2 regions of the Lysinibacillus sp. NPDC097195 genome follow, and region 1 is predicted to be linked to the other one. Evidence: riboswitches for the same ligand, from Rfam matches in the RefSeq annotation. Region 1 holds a riboswitch; the other holds the start of a gene.
What was found. Region 1 has a riboswitch for cobalamin ahead of ACIQXI_RS15635 (ABC transporter substrate-binding protein). Riboswitches for the same ligand answer to the same signal wherever they lie in the genome.

Region 1 (5,540 bases):
GAAGTATGCTCATAACGTGTGATGCCTGTTTGCTCCATCGCATATCGAACCGCTTGCTCATCACGCTCTGACCAATGCGAAAAAAAGCCCGTTTGATGTGGGTAACGGCCGAGTGATACGGCCTCTCGTACAGTATTTGAAAAGGCATTGGCATGTAGTTGTGGCAATACCGCCATTTTTTGAGCTAACATACGCGGACTATACGCTTTAATATTTTTGCCATCCACTAAAACGGTACCTGCTGTTGCTGGTAATATGCCGCTGATTACTTTCAATAGCGTTGATTTGCCACTACCATTCGGCCCTAGAATACCAAGAATTTTTCCCTTTTCAACCGTAAAACTAACATCCTTAACAATAGGTACGTCCTCATAGCCACCTGATAGGTGTTCAACGATAATCATACGCGTACCCCCTTGCTTCTACGTTGCTTATAGAAAATATAAGAAAAGACGGGTGCTCCAATAAACGCAGTAATAACGCCTATCGGTAGTTCACGTGGGATAATAATTGTACGCGCCACTAAATCGCAAATAATAAGCAATGTTGCGCCATTTAAAAATGATAACGGTAATAGATGGCGATGATCTGACCCCCAAATCATGCGGGTCATATGTGGCACCACTAAACCGACAAAGCCGATTGTGCCGGACACCGCAACTGCCGCCCCAGTTAGCATGGAGCCCCCTACTAAAATAAAATATTTACTACGCTTTACATTAACACCTAAGTGCTTCGCACGTTCCTCACCATATAACAGTACATTGAGCTCACGTCTTTGTGTCCAAAGAATAACCGAGCCAATGACTACAAATGGGGTAATCATTTGCACATACGGCCAGCCACGCATCGACACTGAACCTAATAACCAGCCAATCACTTGCCGAAGCTCCTCACCTGATAAGGCAATCATTAATGAGATAAGCGAGCCTAAAAAGGAACTAAAAATAACCCCTGTTAATATTAATGTTTCCATTTTTAATGAACGGTCTACTATGCGAGCAAAACTCATGACCGCAATCATAGTAAGTACAGCCCCTACCATACTAAGCGTCGGTAATGCATACAAACCGACAACCGGAATCGAAATTCCGAAAAACAATGTCACCACAGCGCCAACAGAAGCGCCTGAAGAAACACCTAGCGTATACGGATCTGCTAAAGGATTCTTTAATAATCCTTGGAATGCTGCACCCGCAATTGCCAATGAAGCACCGACAAGTCCTGCTAACAATACGCGTGGCAAGCGAATTTTCCATAAAATATTGGCAGCTGTTTCATCTGCTGTCTTATTCCAAATTACTTCTAAAGGAATATGAACAGAGCCTATTGATACGCCACACCAGATGCTAATAATAAGTAGCGTAATGGCTGTCATATAGGCAAAAACTGTTTTATTCACTCAAAAGCCTCAGGATAGATGGCTTTCGCTAATTCTTCAAGTCCATCTGCTAAACGCGGGCCTTGTCGACTTGTCATATTTTCATCTACTTGGACAATGGCCCTATTTTTGACTGCCGTAATCGTCTCAAAGCCTGCTCGTTGAGGAATTTTCGTTAAAATATCGGGCACATAATTATATGTAACCACGATAACATCTGGATTTTTTGTAATAATTTGTTCTGCATCAATTTTGAACCAGCCGTCCGTGTCTGCTGCGATATTTTCAGCATGAATCATATCTAGCATCTCCTGCATAAACGTGTCCTTACCAGGGGTGTAAATTTCAGGTTCGTCTGATGTTTCTACAAATACTTTTTTCGGCTTGACGTCTTGCAATTTCGCTTGTACTTCTTCCACCTTAGCTTTCATAGTCGCAATCATTTTTTGAGCTTCTGGTAGCTTCCCAGTGGCGCGTCCTAATTGCTCCATCGTCGTATAGGTTTCATTAAAATTACTTGCATTTGTTACAACGAATACTTTTACCCCCGCCGCTTCAAGTTGCTCCATCGCTCCCTCTAAAGAAGCTATACCTGATTCATGCGCAAAAACGATATCTGGTTGTAACGCAATAATTTGTTCAATATTAAAGTCCATACTACCGACCTTTTCTTTGTCGGCTACCTCTGGTGGATAATCATCGTAATCATTAACGCCAACGATTTTATCATTTAAGCCAAGGCTAAATAAAATTTCTGTGTTACTTGGAATAAGGGATACCATTCGCTCAGGTGGTGCTTCTAGTACGATATCCTTGCCAGTAGCATCTGTTATTGTCAATGGAAACGTTGCTTCTTGTTGTGTTGTTACTTGTTGCTCTTGCGTTTGTGAGGCAGCTTCTTGGTCATTTTTCGATTGTTCTCCACATGCTGCAAGTAAGCCCAGTGCCAAAAATGCTGATAAACCTATTTTCCAATACTTTTTCATTGTAAACCTCCTTTATACGTGCACTGTTCAACTTTAGTCATTTCTTGATGAAGTCACTCATCATCCGACAGATCACCTATGTACACTGTTTAACGACAAAACCTACCAAAACATAAAAACCCCTCGTCAGCTTAACGAGAGGCGGTGCTTGCACAAAAAAACCACCATCCTATCCTCGTAGGCTGCAATGTAATGTTCTATAAAGGCAGGTCTCCTGGCTCGTGCTCCAAATGCTTTTTCATGCCTTCCCAAAAAAATTTCAGTGGCACAAATTGAAAAAACTAACACTTACAGTGGCGGGACCGCACCGGAATTACACCGATTTCCCTTTTCACTTTACTGTCGTAAAGAACCTTTATACTATTCAGTTGATTTTATTATACATGAAAAAAGAGCCTATGCAGAGTGCCTGGCACTCAAACAATTCTGAAAATTGACAGCGTAGTGCCTGGCACTCAAACAATTATGTAGTACCCTCTAGCATAAAAATCCCCGACACGCATTTGTGTCGGGGCATTATAGTTGTTATTACATTTTTTCCGGTGCAGATACGCCGATTAGACGTAGTGCATTGGCAATTGTTGTACGAACAGCCGTAATTAGAGCTAAACGAGCTTCTGTTAACTCTTTATTTGATGCATCTAACACTTTTTCAGCATTATAGAAGCTGTGGAATGCAGCTGCTGTTTCTTGAATGTAATTCGCGATACGGTGCGGTGTACGGAATTTCGCTGCATCCGCCACTACTTTCGGGAAATCACCAATTTTTTTCAATAGGTCAATTTCTTTTTCAGCACTTAACAGACTTAAGTTCGCTGTTGAAGCAGCAAAACCTTGTTCAGTTGCAGAACGTAAAATTGAAGAAATACGAGCATGTGCATATTGTGCATAGTACACTGGGTTTTCGTTTGATTGCGATACAGCAAGGTCAAGATCAAAGTCCATATGAGAGTCACCCGCTGTTTTCACAAAGAAGTAACGTACTGCATCTAGGCCAACTTCTTCAACAAGCTCACGCATTGTTACGGCATTGCCTGTACGTTTCGACATTTTAAATTTCTCACCGTTTTTATATAGTTGCACCATTTGAATAACTTCCACTTCCAGTGTGTCACGGTCATAGCCAAGTGCTTGAATAGCCGCTTTCATACGTGGAATATAGCCGTGGTGGTCAGCTCCCCAAATATTAATTAATTTATCAAAGCCACGAACAATTTTGTCCTCATGGTATGCAATATCAGGTGTTAAATATGTGAAAGAGCCATCATTTTTAATTAATACGCGGTCTTTATCGTCACCGAAAGTTGTTGAACGGAACCATGTAGCGCCATCTTCTTCAAAAACATGACCATTCGCTTTTAATTTATCTAATGCAACTTCAATTTTGCCGTTTTCATATAATGATGTTTCAGAATACCATACATTAAAATTCACGCGGAAGTTTGCTAAATCTGTTTTCAATTTATCTAATTCTAATGCAAGACCATGTTGACGGAAAAATGCAAAACGTTCTTCATCCGCTTTAGATAAAATTGAATCACCATGCTCGCTCGCTAATTTACCAGCAATGTCAATAATATCTTGACCATGGTAGCCATCCTCTGGCATATCAGCAGCAAGACCTAATGCTTGTTTATAGCGTGCTTCAAGTGAGTATGCTAAGTTATTAATTTGATTTCCTGCATCGTTAATGTAGTACTCACGAGATACAGCATACCCTGCCATATCTAAAACATTACACAATGAATCCCCTACAGATGCTCCACGTGCATGACCTAAGTGAAGGTCGCCAGTTGGATTTGCTGATACAAATTCAACTTGCACTTTTTCACCAGCTCCAGCGTTTGATCGACCATAATCAGCACCTTGTTCAAGGACAGCTGTTACAACACCTGTTAAGAAATCTTTACGAACCGTAATATTCATAAAACCAGGACCTGCGATGTCGATTTTTTCGATATCCGTACCAGCCGTTTCAAGATTTTCTAAAATGGCTTCTGCAATTGCACGTGGCGGCTTTTTCGCCAATTTCGTTAATTGCATGGCAATATTTGTTGCATAATCACCATTTGCTTTGTCCTTTGGTGTTTCAAGGTGAATCGTTAACTCTGTGCCAGCTTCGACTAAGCCTGCTTTGTCAACAGCCTGTGCAATTGCCGTCTTAATGGCTTGTTGTACTTGTTCTACTGCGTTCATCATTGTACCTCCGTAAATGTAATGTCTAATGTATAATTGCCAACGTTTTGTCCACCCATTAGTAAGTCGTACTGCACATGAAAATCTCCACATATTCCTTGTCTAGAAAAATGCATTTTTTTCGTTTGAGTAGTAAGTGGCATTGAACCAAATTCACTTTCATAATGGCCCATTTGTTGTTCAAAAATATTGAGTGGTAAGCGCATTTTGACTGCTCCAGCGCGCATAATAAGTGCCCGTTCTTTGTCTAACTTCATCGTCGTGCGGATTGCTTTGTCATCCTGCATCTCTTCATATTTTAAATATAGGGAATCTGCTTTATTTATTAGCTGCCCATCCAACCACATTTCAATGGTTTCGGACTCCCCATCAATCGGACGAATCGTCGAAATGAGCTTAATGTTCACTTGCGATTTCACTTCGTTCACCATCATGGATTGCTCCCTTTTTATCTTTTTACTATAACCTTTTTATTATAGGTTAAATGTCTACTTTTTTTCAAGATAGAAGTAAGGATTGTTTTCAAGGATTGGCATTATAGGCAAAAAGATATACTATTACTTATAGACCATCCAGAAAGGAACATACTAAAATAAATGTTATTACATATTTTTATCAGCTTCTGCATTACTTTTACATTAATTATTTTGACGTATTGGCCTTTTGCTCATCCAGATTCAAAAGATTCACTAATTAAAAATTTTAAACCTCTTATAGTAGGTATTTCTTTTGGCCTAACAGGTCTTATACTAAGTGGCATTTCATTAGGCTATTTACAAGGAACGCTTATCAACATTCATATTGTCCCGCTTCTTTTTAGCGGGCTAATCGGCGGCCCGTGGTCGATGTTAGTTAGTGGCATTATTATGGCTATAGCAAGCTTAATTATCATCCCTACACAATCTATCCTATCGATTACAAGTTTATCGAACATTAATTTACTGGTCATTTCCATCGGTCTTGCTCTCTTTGCATTA
Region 2 (5,540 bases), on a different contig from region 1:
GCGTTTGTTTTAAACCTTTTTGAATTCCACGTTTTACTAAACGAAATCCTCTTGCTTCGAGGTCTGCAATCGCAACATCTAACTCTTTATTATTTTTGCGCTGAATTGGCGGCAACCGAAACACACCATTATGTGCTGATAAACGATTAAACATTTCCTCATCCCCTTTAAATGTAATCAGCTTAGCGTGAGCCCATGACATATTTTTTATTCGCCTAAGCTTCCGGTATATATGTCCAATAAAAAAAGTGTTAGATTGGCTAATGCCAAACTAACACTAAATATAAGTTTACCTATCATTAATCGTTTCCCAATAATCTGCCGACTTTGTTCTACGATAAAATTTATGGAAAGGTTCATTAGGACGTGCATGATTTTGATAGAGCGTAATAATATGCTGAAGAAAACCCTCAATTTTTTGTACTGAAATCCTTTTGGCAAACAGTATACCTGGCTTAGCTTGAGCGCCCATTGGCACAGCGCCTAAGTAAACATCAAAGCTATCCTGTTGATAGACAAGACCTATATCATCATAGACGGCATTGTAGCAAGCAGATGCGCAACCATTTATATTTAATCGTAATCTTGATGGCACAGTTTGTCCCTTGAAATGATGATATAACTGTTCTGTTATGCTGGCTGCTTCCATTTTATCACCATCACAAAAATCACAAGCTTTCATCGCAACAACAGAACCTGCTTCGGCAATATATAACCCCGCTTCTTCAAGTTCCGACATCACGTGCTGAACCGTTTGTGTAGGGACGGACAGCAACATGCTATAGGATGCCGAATATTTCATTGCTCCATTGTCGCCTATAACCTCCGCAATCTTTTGAAGTTGAGCCGCTGTATAATGTTTATTAATAATGCCTGGACTTATGGCAAGTCGTGTATAATCGCCATCCATATTGAGTTTTTCAAATGTACAATCTGGTATATTTGAACGAAATGCATTCATTGTCTACGCTCCTTATGGAAAAGAGCTAGCATTTCGCTAGCTCGTTTATTAAAAGTTTTCAGGATAAAATCCTTTAGCTAATATTTCAATTGCCTCTGCAGCCCGAACTCCTTCCGACGCAGCTGACAATGGTAAAATAACAAAGCGTTCGTTTTTCACAGCAGTTGTTTCTTTTAATGCTGGATCATTTTTTAGGAAATGAATTTTATCTTCTGCTGTTTGTGAACCATAATCAATCACAACAATGACCTCAGGATTACGTTCAACAGTTGCTTCTTTTGAAACCGTAGTCCAGCCTGATTCTATATCGCCAAAAATATTTGTACCACCCGCCACAGTGACAAGTTCATTCATAAAATTTTGTGCTGCTGTAAAGACTTCCTTATCGCCACTGTCATAGACAAGGACGCGTAAATTTTGTTCACTTTGGGGTAATTTTGCCCGGACTGCATCGACATCTGCTGTCATCTGCTGAATCAATGCTTCCCCACGTTCATCCACACGGAAGATTTTTGCGATATTCCGAATATCCGTAAAAATATCATCTAACGTTGGTTTCGTAATACTTGAAGATGTATGTAAATAGGTGTGAATTCCAAGTGCTTCAAGCTCTTCAGGTGTACCCACCCCTTTTTCACTAAAGCCACTTTTCCAGCCTGCGTATAAAAAATCGGCTTCACTATCAATTATTTGTTCCTTTGTTGGATACTGTTCAGCTAGTACTGGTACTTTATCGTATGCTGCCTGTAGTGGTTCGTAAATTTGATCATCCAAATAAGCAGTGCCGACCATTGAATCCTCTAAGCCTAATGCCAACATGATTTCTGTGACATGCTGATTTAAGCTTATCGCCTTTTTTGGTGCTTCTGCATACACTTGTGTCGTATCGTTATTCTCAATCGTTACTTCAGTTGATGCTGTTTGTGCTGGTTCGATGTTTTCTTTTTGTGATGCATTCTGTGCGTCATCTTTCGCACTACACGCCACTAAAATACATAATAAAGCCATTGCAACAACTAGCCACTTGCCATTCCTTTTGATCATGTTTGTTCTCCTTTAAATTAAATTCATTTGTATAGATAGAAATCAATAGACTTCTGTGCTACTAAGTTTACGTTTTTTGCTTGACTAGCTCCTCGCACAAAGAACGGAAAAAACCCCCTTGTTTCCAAGAGGGCGGCATAGTGAAAAACAATGGTTATAAAACCAATCACTATCCCCATCCTCGTGGTTGTTAGTAAATATAATATATTGGCAGGTATCCTGGCTTAGGTTCAACATTTATACGTCTTCCCATAGTTCCACTACAGTGACAATTGTATAAACTCCCCATTTACAGTTGCGGGACAGCATCGGATTCACACCGATTTCCCTTTTAAGCAAATGGCAAAACCATTTGCACCAATATATAGAAGTATGCAGTTCTAAAATTAGCCTAGCAGAAGTTATTTTTGTTTTCAATGACAAAATAAAATCTAAAATGAATAATTATGAATTTTCCACCACTATCTAAACATAAACAACAACTATTTGACATGAAATGTTTTTACCTACTTTCTGTTACAATAAGTCTATAGGAAAAATAGAAATGAGGATTATTTTATGTATAAAACGATTGGTGTACTCGCACATGTCGATGCAGGCAAGACTACCTTTTGTGAGCAATTATTATTCCATACTAATAGTATTCAAACACGAGGAAGAGTGGATCATCAAGATACTTTTTTAGATAATCATGCGATTGAACAAGCGCGCGGCATTACGATCTTTGCTGAACAAGGCCGGATGCAAATTGGCAACGATACATATACAATAATTGATACACCTGGGCACGTCGATTTTTCACCAGAGATGGAGCGGGCAATTCGTGTGATGGACTACGCCATTATTATCGTCAGTGCTGTTGAGGGTGTACAAGGCCATACTGAAACGGTTTGGCAATTATTGCGCCAATACCACGTCCCAACGTTTTTCTTTATTAATAAAATGGATCGTGAAGGTGCAGATGTGGATGCTGTTATGAAGCAACTGCATAAAGAATGTTCGAGCGATATTCTCCTAATAGAAGCTCCACTTACGAATGATTCAGTTCATGGGCATATTGCAGAGTGGTTAGCCGAACGTGATGAACAACTTCTTGATGCCTTTTTAACAGAAACGATCGACGGCCAAATGTGCTTATCAAAGTTGCAAAAGATGATACAACAAGAGCAAGCGTTTCCATGTTTTATTGGTGCAGCATTAAAAGATGTTGGAATAAAAGAGTTTCTTTCACAGCTTCCTCTTCTTACAGAAGTGCATTTTGACAAACAAGCAACATTTCAAGGTGAGGTTTTTAAAATTCGTCATGATGGTACACAGCGCTTAACTTTTATCAAAGCTTTGCAAGGAACATTACATACTCGCCAAGACTTCACATTTGGTGATGTGACAGAAAAAATAACAGAAATTCGTTTATATAATGGGCACCGTTTTGAAACAACACAAAAAGTTCAGGCGGGAGAAATATTTGCCGTCAAAGGGCTAAGTCTAGCAAAAATCGGCGATATTTTAGGTGCTACACAACCCTCTCAACCGTATGAGCTGGTGCCTACGTTACAAGCTAAAGTACAATATGAAGGACAACAGCATATAAAAGAAGTTTTACAAGTATTCCGTTTACTTGAGGCAGAGGAGCCTTCCTTACGCGTTGTTTGGCATGAAAGATTCCAAGAAATCCATGTCCATATCATGGGTGTTATTCAACTTGAAGTATTAACTGAAGTTTTAAAAAATCGCTTTTCTTTTGCCCTTACTTTTGGTGAACCTAAAATATTATATATGGAAACAATTGCTTCGACCGTAACAGGCTATGGTCATTTTGAACCATTAAAGCATTATGCCGAAGTCCATTTATTAATGGAACCCAATAGCCGTGGTACAGGCAATACATTTGTCAATGCATGTCATGCGGATGATTTATCAGTTGGCAACCAACGCCTAATTGAAAAACATCTATTTGAGCGTGACCATCATGGTCTTTTAACAGGCTCCCCCGTTACGGATGTATGCTTTACTCTTTTGACAGGACGTGCGCATATTAAGCATACGGAGGGAGGCGATTTTCGCGAAGCCACTTTCCGTGCATTGCGCCAAGGGCTAGAACAAGCTGAAAATATATTGCTAGAGCCTTATTACCGCTTCAAAATGAAAGCATCAAATGATTATATCGGTCGTATGATGAACGATATCCAGCAAGCTAACGGCACTTTTGATGCGCCAATTTTAACCGAGGATCAAGTAATGTTAACTGGTCGTGTACCTGTTTCAACATTTATGCATTATAGTACTACCTTTGCCGCTTATACAAATGGCAAAGGCTCATTATCATTGCAATTTGATGGCTATAATATATGCCATAATAGTGATGAAGTAATCTCACAAATGCAATACAATAAACAAGCAGATCCTGACTATACATCCTCAAGTATTTTTTGTGCAAAAGGAAAGGGTTACTCCGTTCCTTGGAATGAAGCGAAGGCTGCGATGCATTGCTTGTAAGCAGTGATAGATAAGTAGGAGGAACAATGGCTTGAAAAAGTTTCGTGGGAAAAAGCGTTATTTTCGGAATATGTGGCACAATGCAAATGTCGAGTGCTATGATTTAGACTTTGAAAAAGATAGTTGGTTTGATTTATGGCACACACATTTAGATTTTTATGGATATGGCAATAATGACTTAAAAATAAGAAGAGAACATTGTAAAGCGCATATCGCGTTGTATTTAGATTTATTAGGAAAGCTCCAAACACTCGATCAACCATATCAATCATGGTTGGAAATAGTTGATGAAGATGCTAGTTTAGATGCCGTCTATATTCATACACCTAACCCAAATGCGGATAATTTCCCTTTGAAGATAGACAATATCAATTGGCATTGTGCTGTTCCTCATTATTTGATAGATGTAATTGACCTAAATAAATTTACTATAGGTCAATATCAATGGAACTCAACTAACAATTACATTGTACAGTCTAAAAATATTGGCGTTGAACTATAAAATTAGTTAAAGTACCCATTGCGAGTAACATAAAAAAAGCAGTCGATATGCATTCGACTGCTTTTTTGATATTTAAATATAACATTTTTCATTCGTTTTTTAGTTTACCCTTTAGAAAAAGCTACAGCACTTTTTCCGTTTTTGCCATAACAGAATTCGCTGATTCCACCCTAATATAGCCATTATTAGTCGAAGAATCGATGACAACTGATCCAGGTTTACTTTTTAATATTTGTAATTGCTCAATTAATTGAAGGAATAGCTGATGACCGTTGCCTCGTGGATGCCAATGGTAATGATAGTCATTTAACTCTTTAACCTTTTTCACGAATTGGGCGTATTCATATTCGACATATTGTAGTAATGGCTGTACTTTATCATTTTTTTGTACTAATTGTGTCAAGTCCTCTAGATAGATTTGATAAAAACGCATAACCATTGAACACAATAAATCATTAACTCTGGCAGCACTTAAAATAGGCTTGGCTTCTAAATGTAGCCGCTCTAAATTAGGTTTAGCGCGAATGGAATCAATTC

Region 2: it holds a riboswitch for cobalamin, as region 1 does, so the genes downstream of both, ACIQXI_RS05275 (ABC transporter substrate-binding protein) here and ACIQXI_RS15635 (ABC transporter substrate-binding protein) in region 1, are expected to answer to the same signal.

The regions. Positions count from the first base shown of each region.
Region 1 is NZ_JBIWDP010000003.1:68,618-74,157, forward strand. Features, by position in the region: gene ACIQXI_RS15625 (adenosylcobinamide amidohydrolase) at 1-404, opposite strand, end outside; gene ACIQXI_RS15630 (FecCD family ABC transporter permease) at 401-1,378, opposite strand; gene ACIQXI_RS15635 (ABC transporter substrate-binding protein) at 1,399-2,367, opposite strand; cobalamin riboswitch at 2,555-2,739, opposite strand; gene argS (arginine--tRNA ligase) at 2,896-4,563, opposite strand; gene ACIQXI_RS15645 (YwiB family protein) at 4,563-4,994, opposite strand; gene ACIQXI_RS15650 (GGDEF domain-containing protein) at 5,160-5,540, shown strand, end outside.
Region 2 is NZ_JBIWDP010000001.1:1,014,845-1,020,384, reverse strand. Features, by position in the region: gene ACIQXI_RS05285 (hypothetical protein) at 1-202, opposite strand, end outside; gene ACIQXI_RS05280 (precorrin-3B methylase) at 290-961, opposite strand; gene ACIQXI_RS05275 (ABC transporter substrate-binding protein) at 1,010-2,005, opposite strand; cobalamin riboswitch at 2,198-2,382, opposite strand; gene ACIQXI_RS05270 (GTP-binding protein) at 2,564-4,501, shown strand; gene ACIQXI_RS05265 (hypothetical protein) at 4,533-5,003, shown strand; gene ACIQXI_RS05260 (hypothetical protein) at 5,125-5,540, opposite strand, start outside.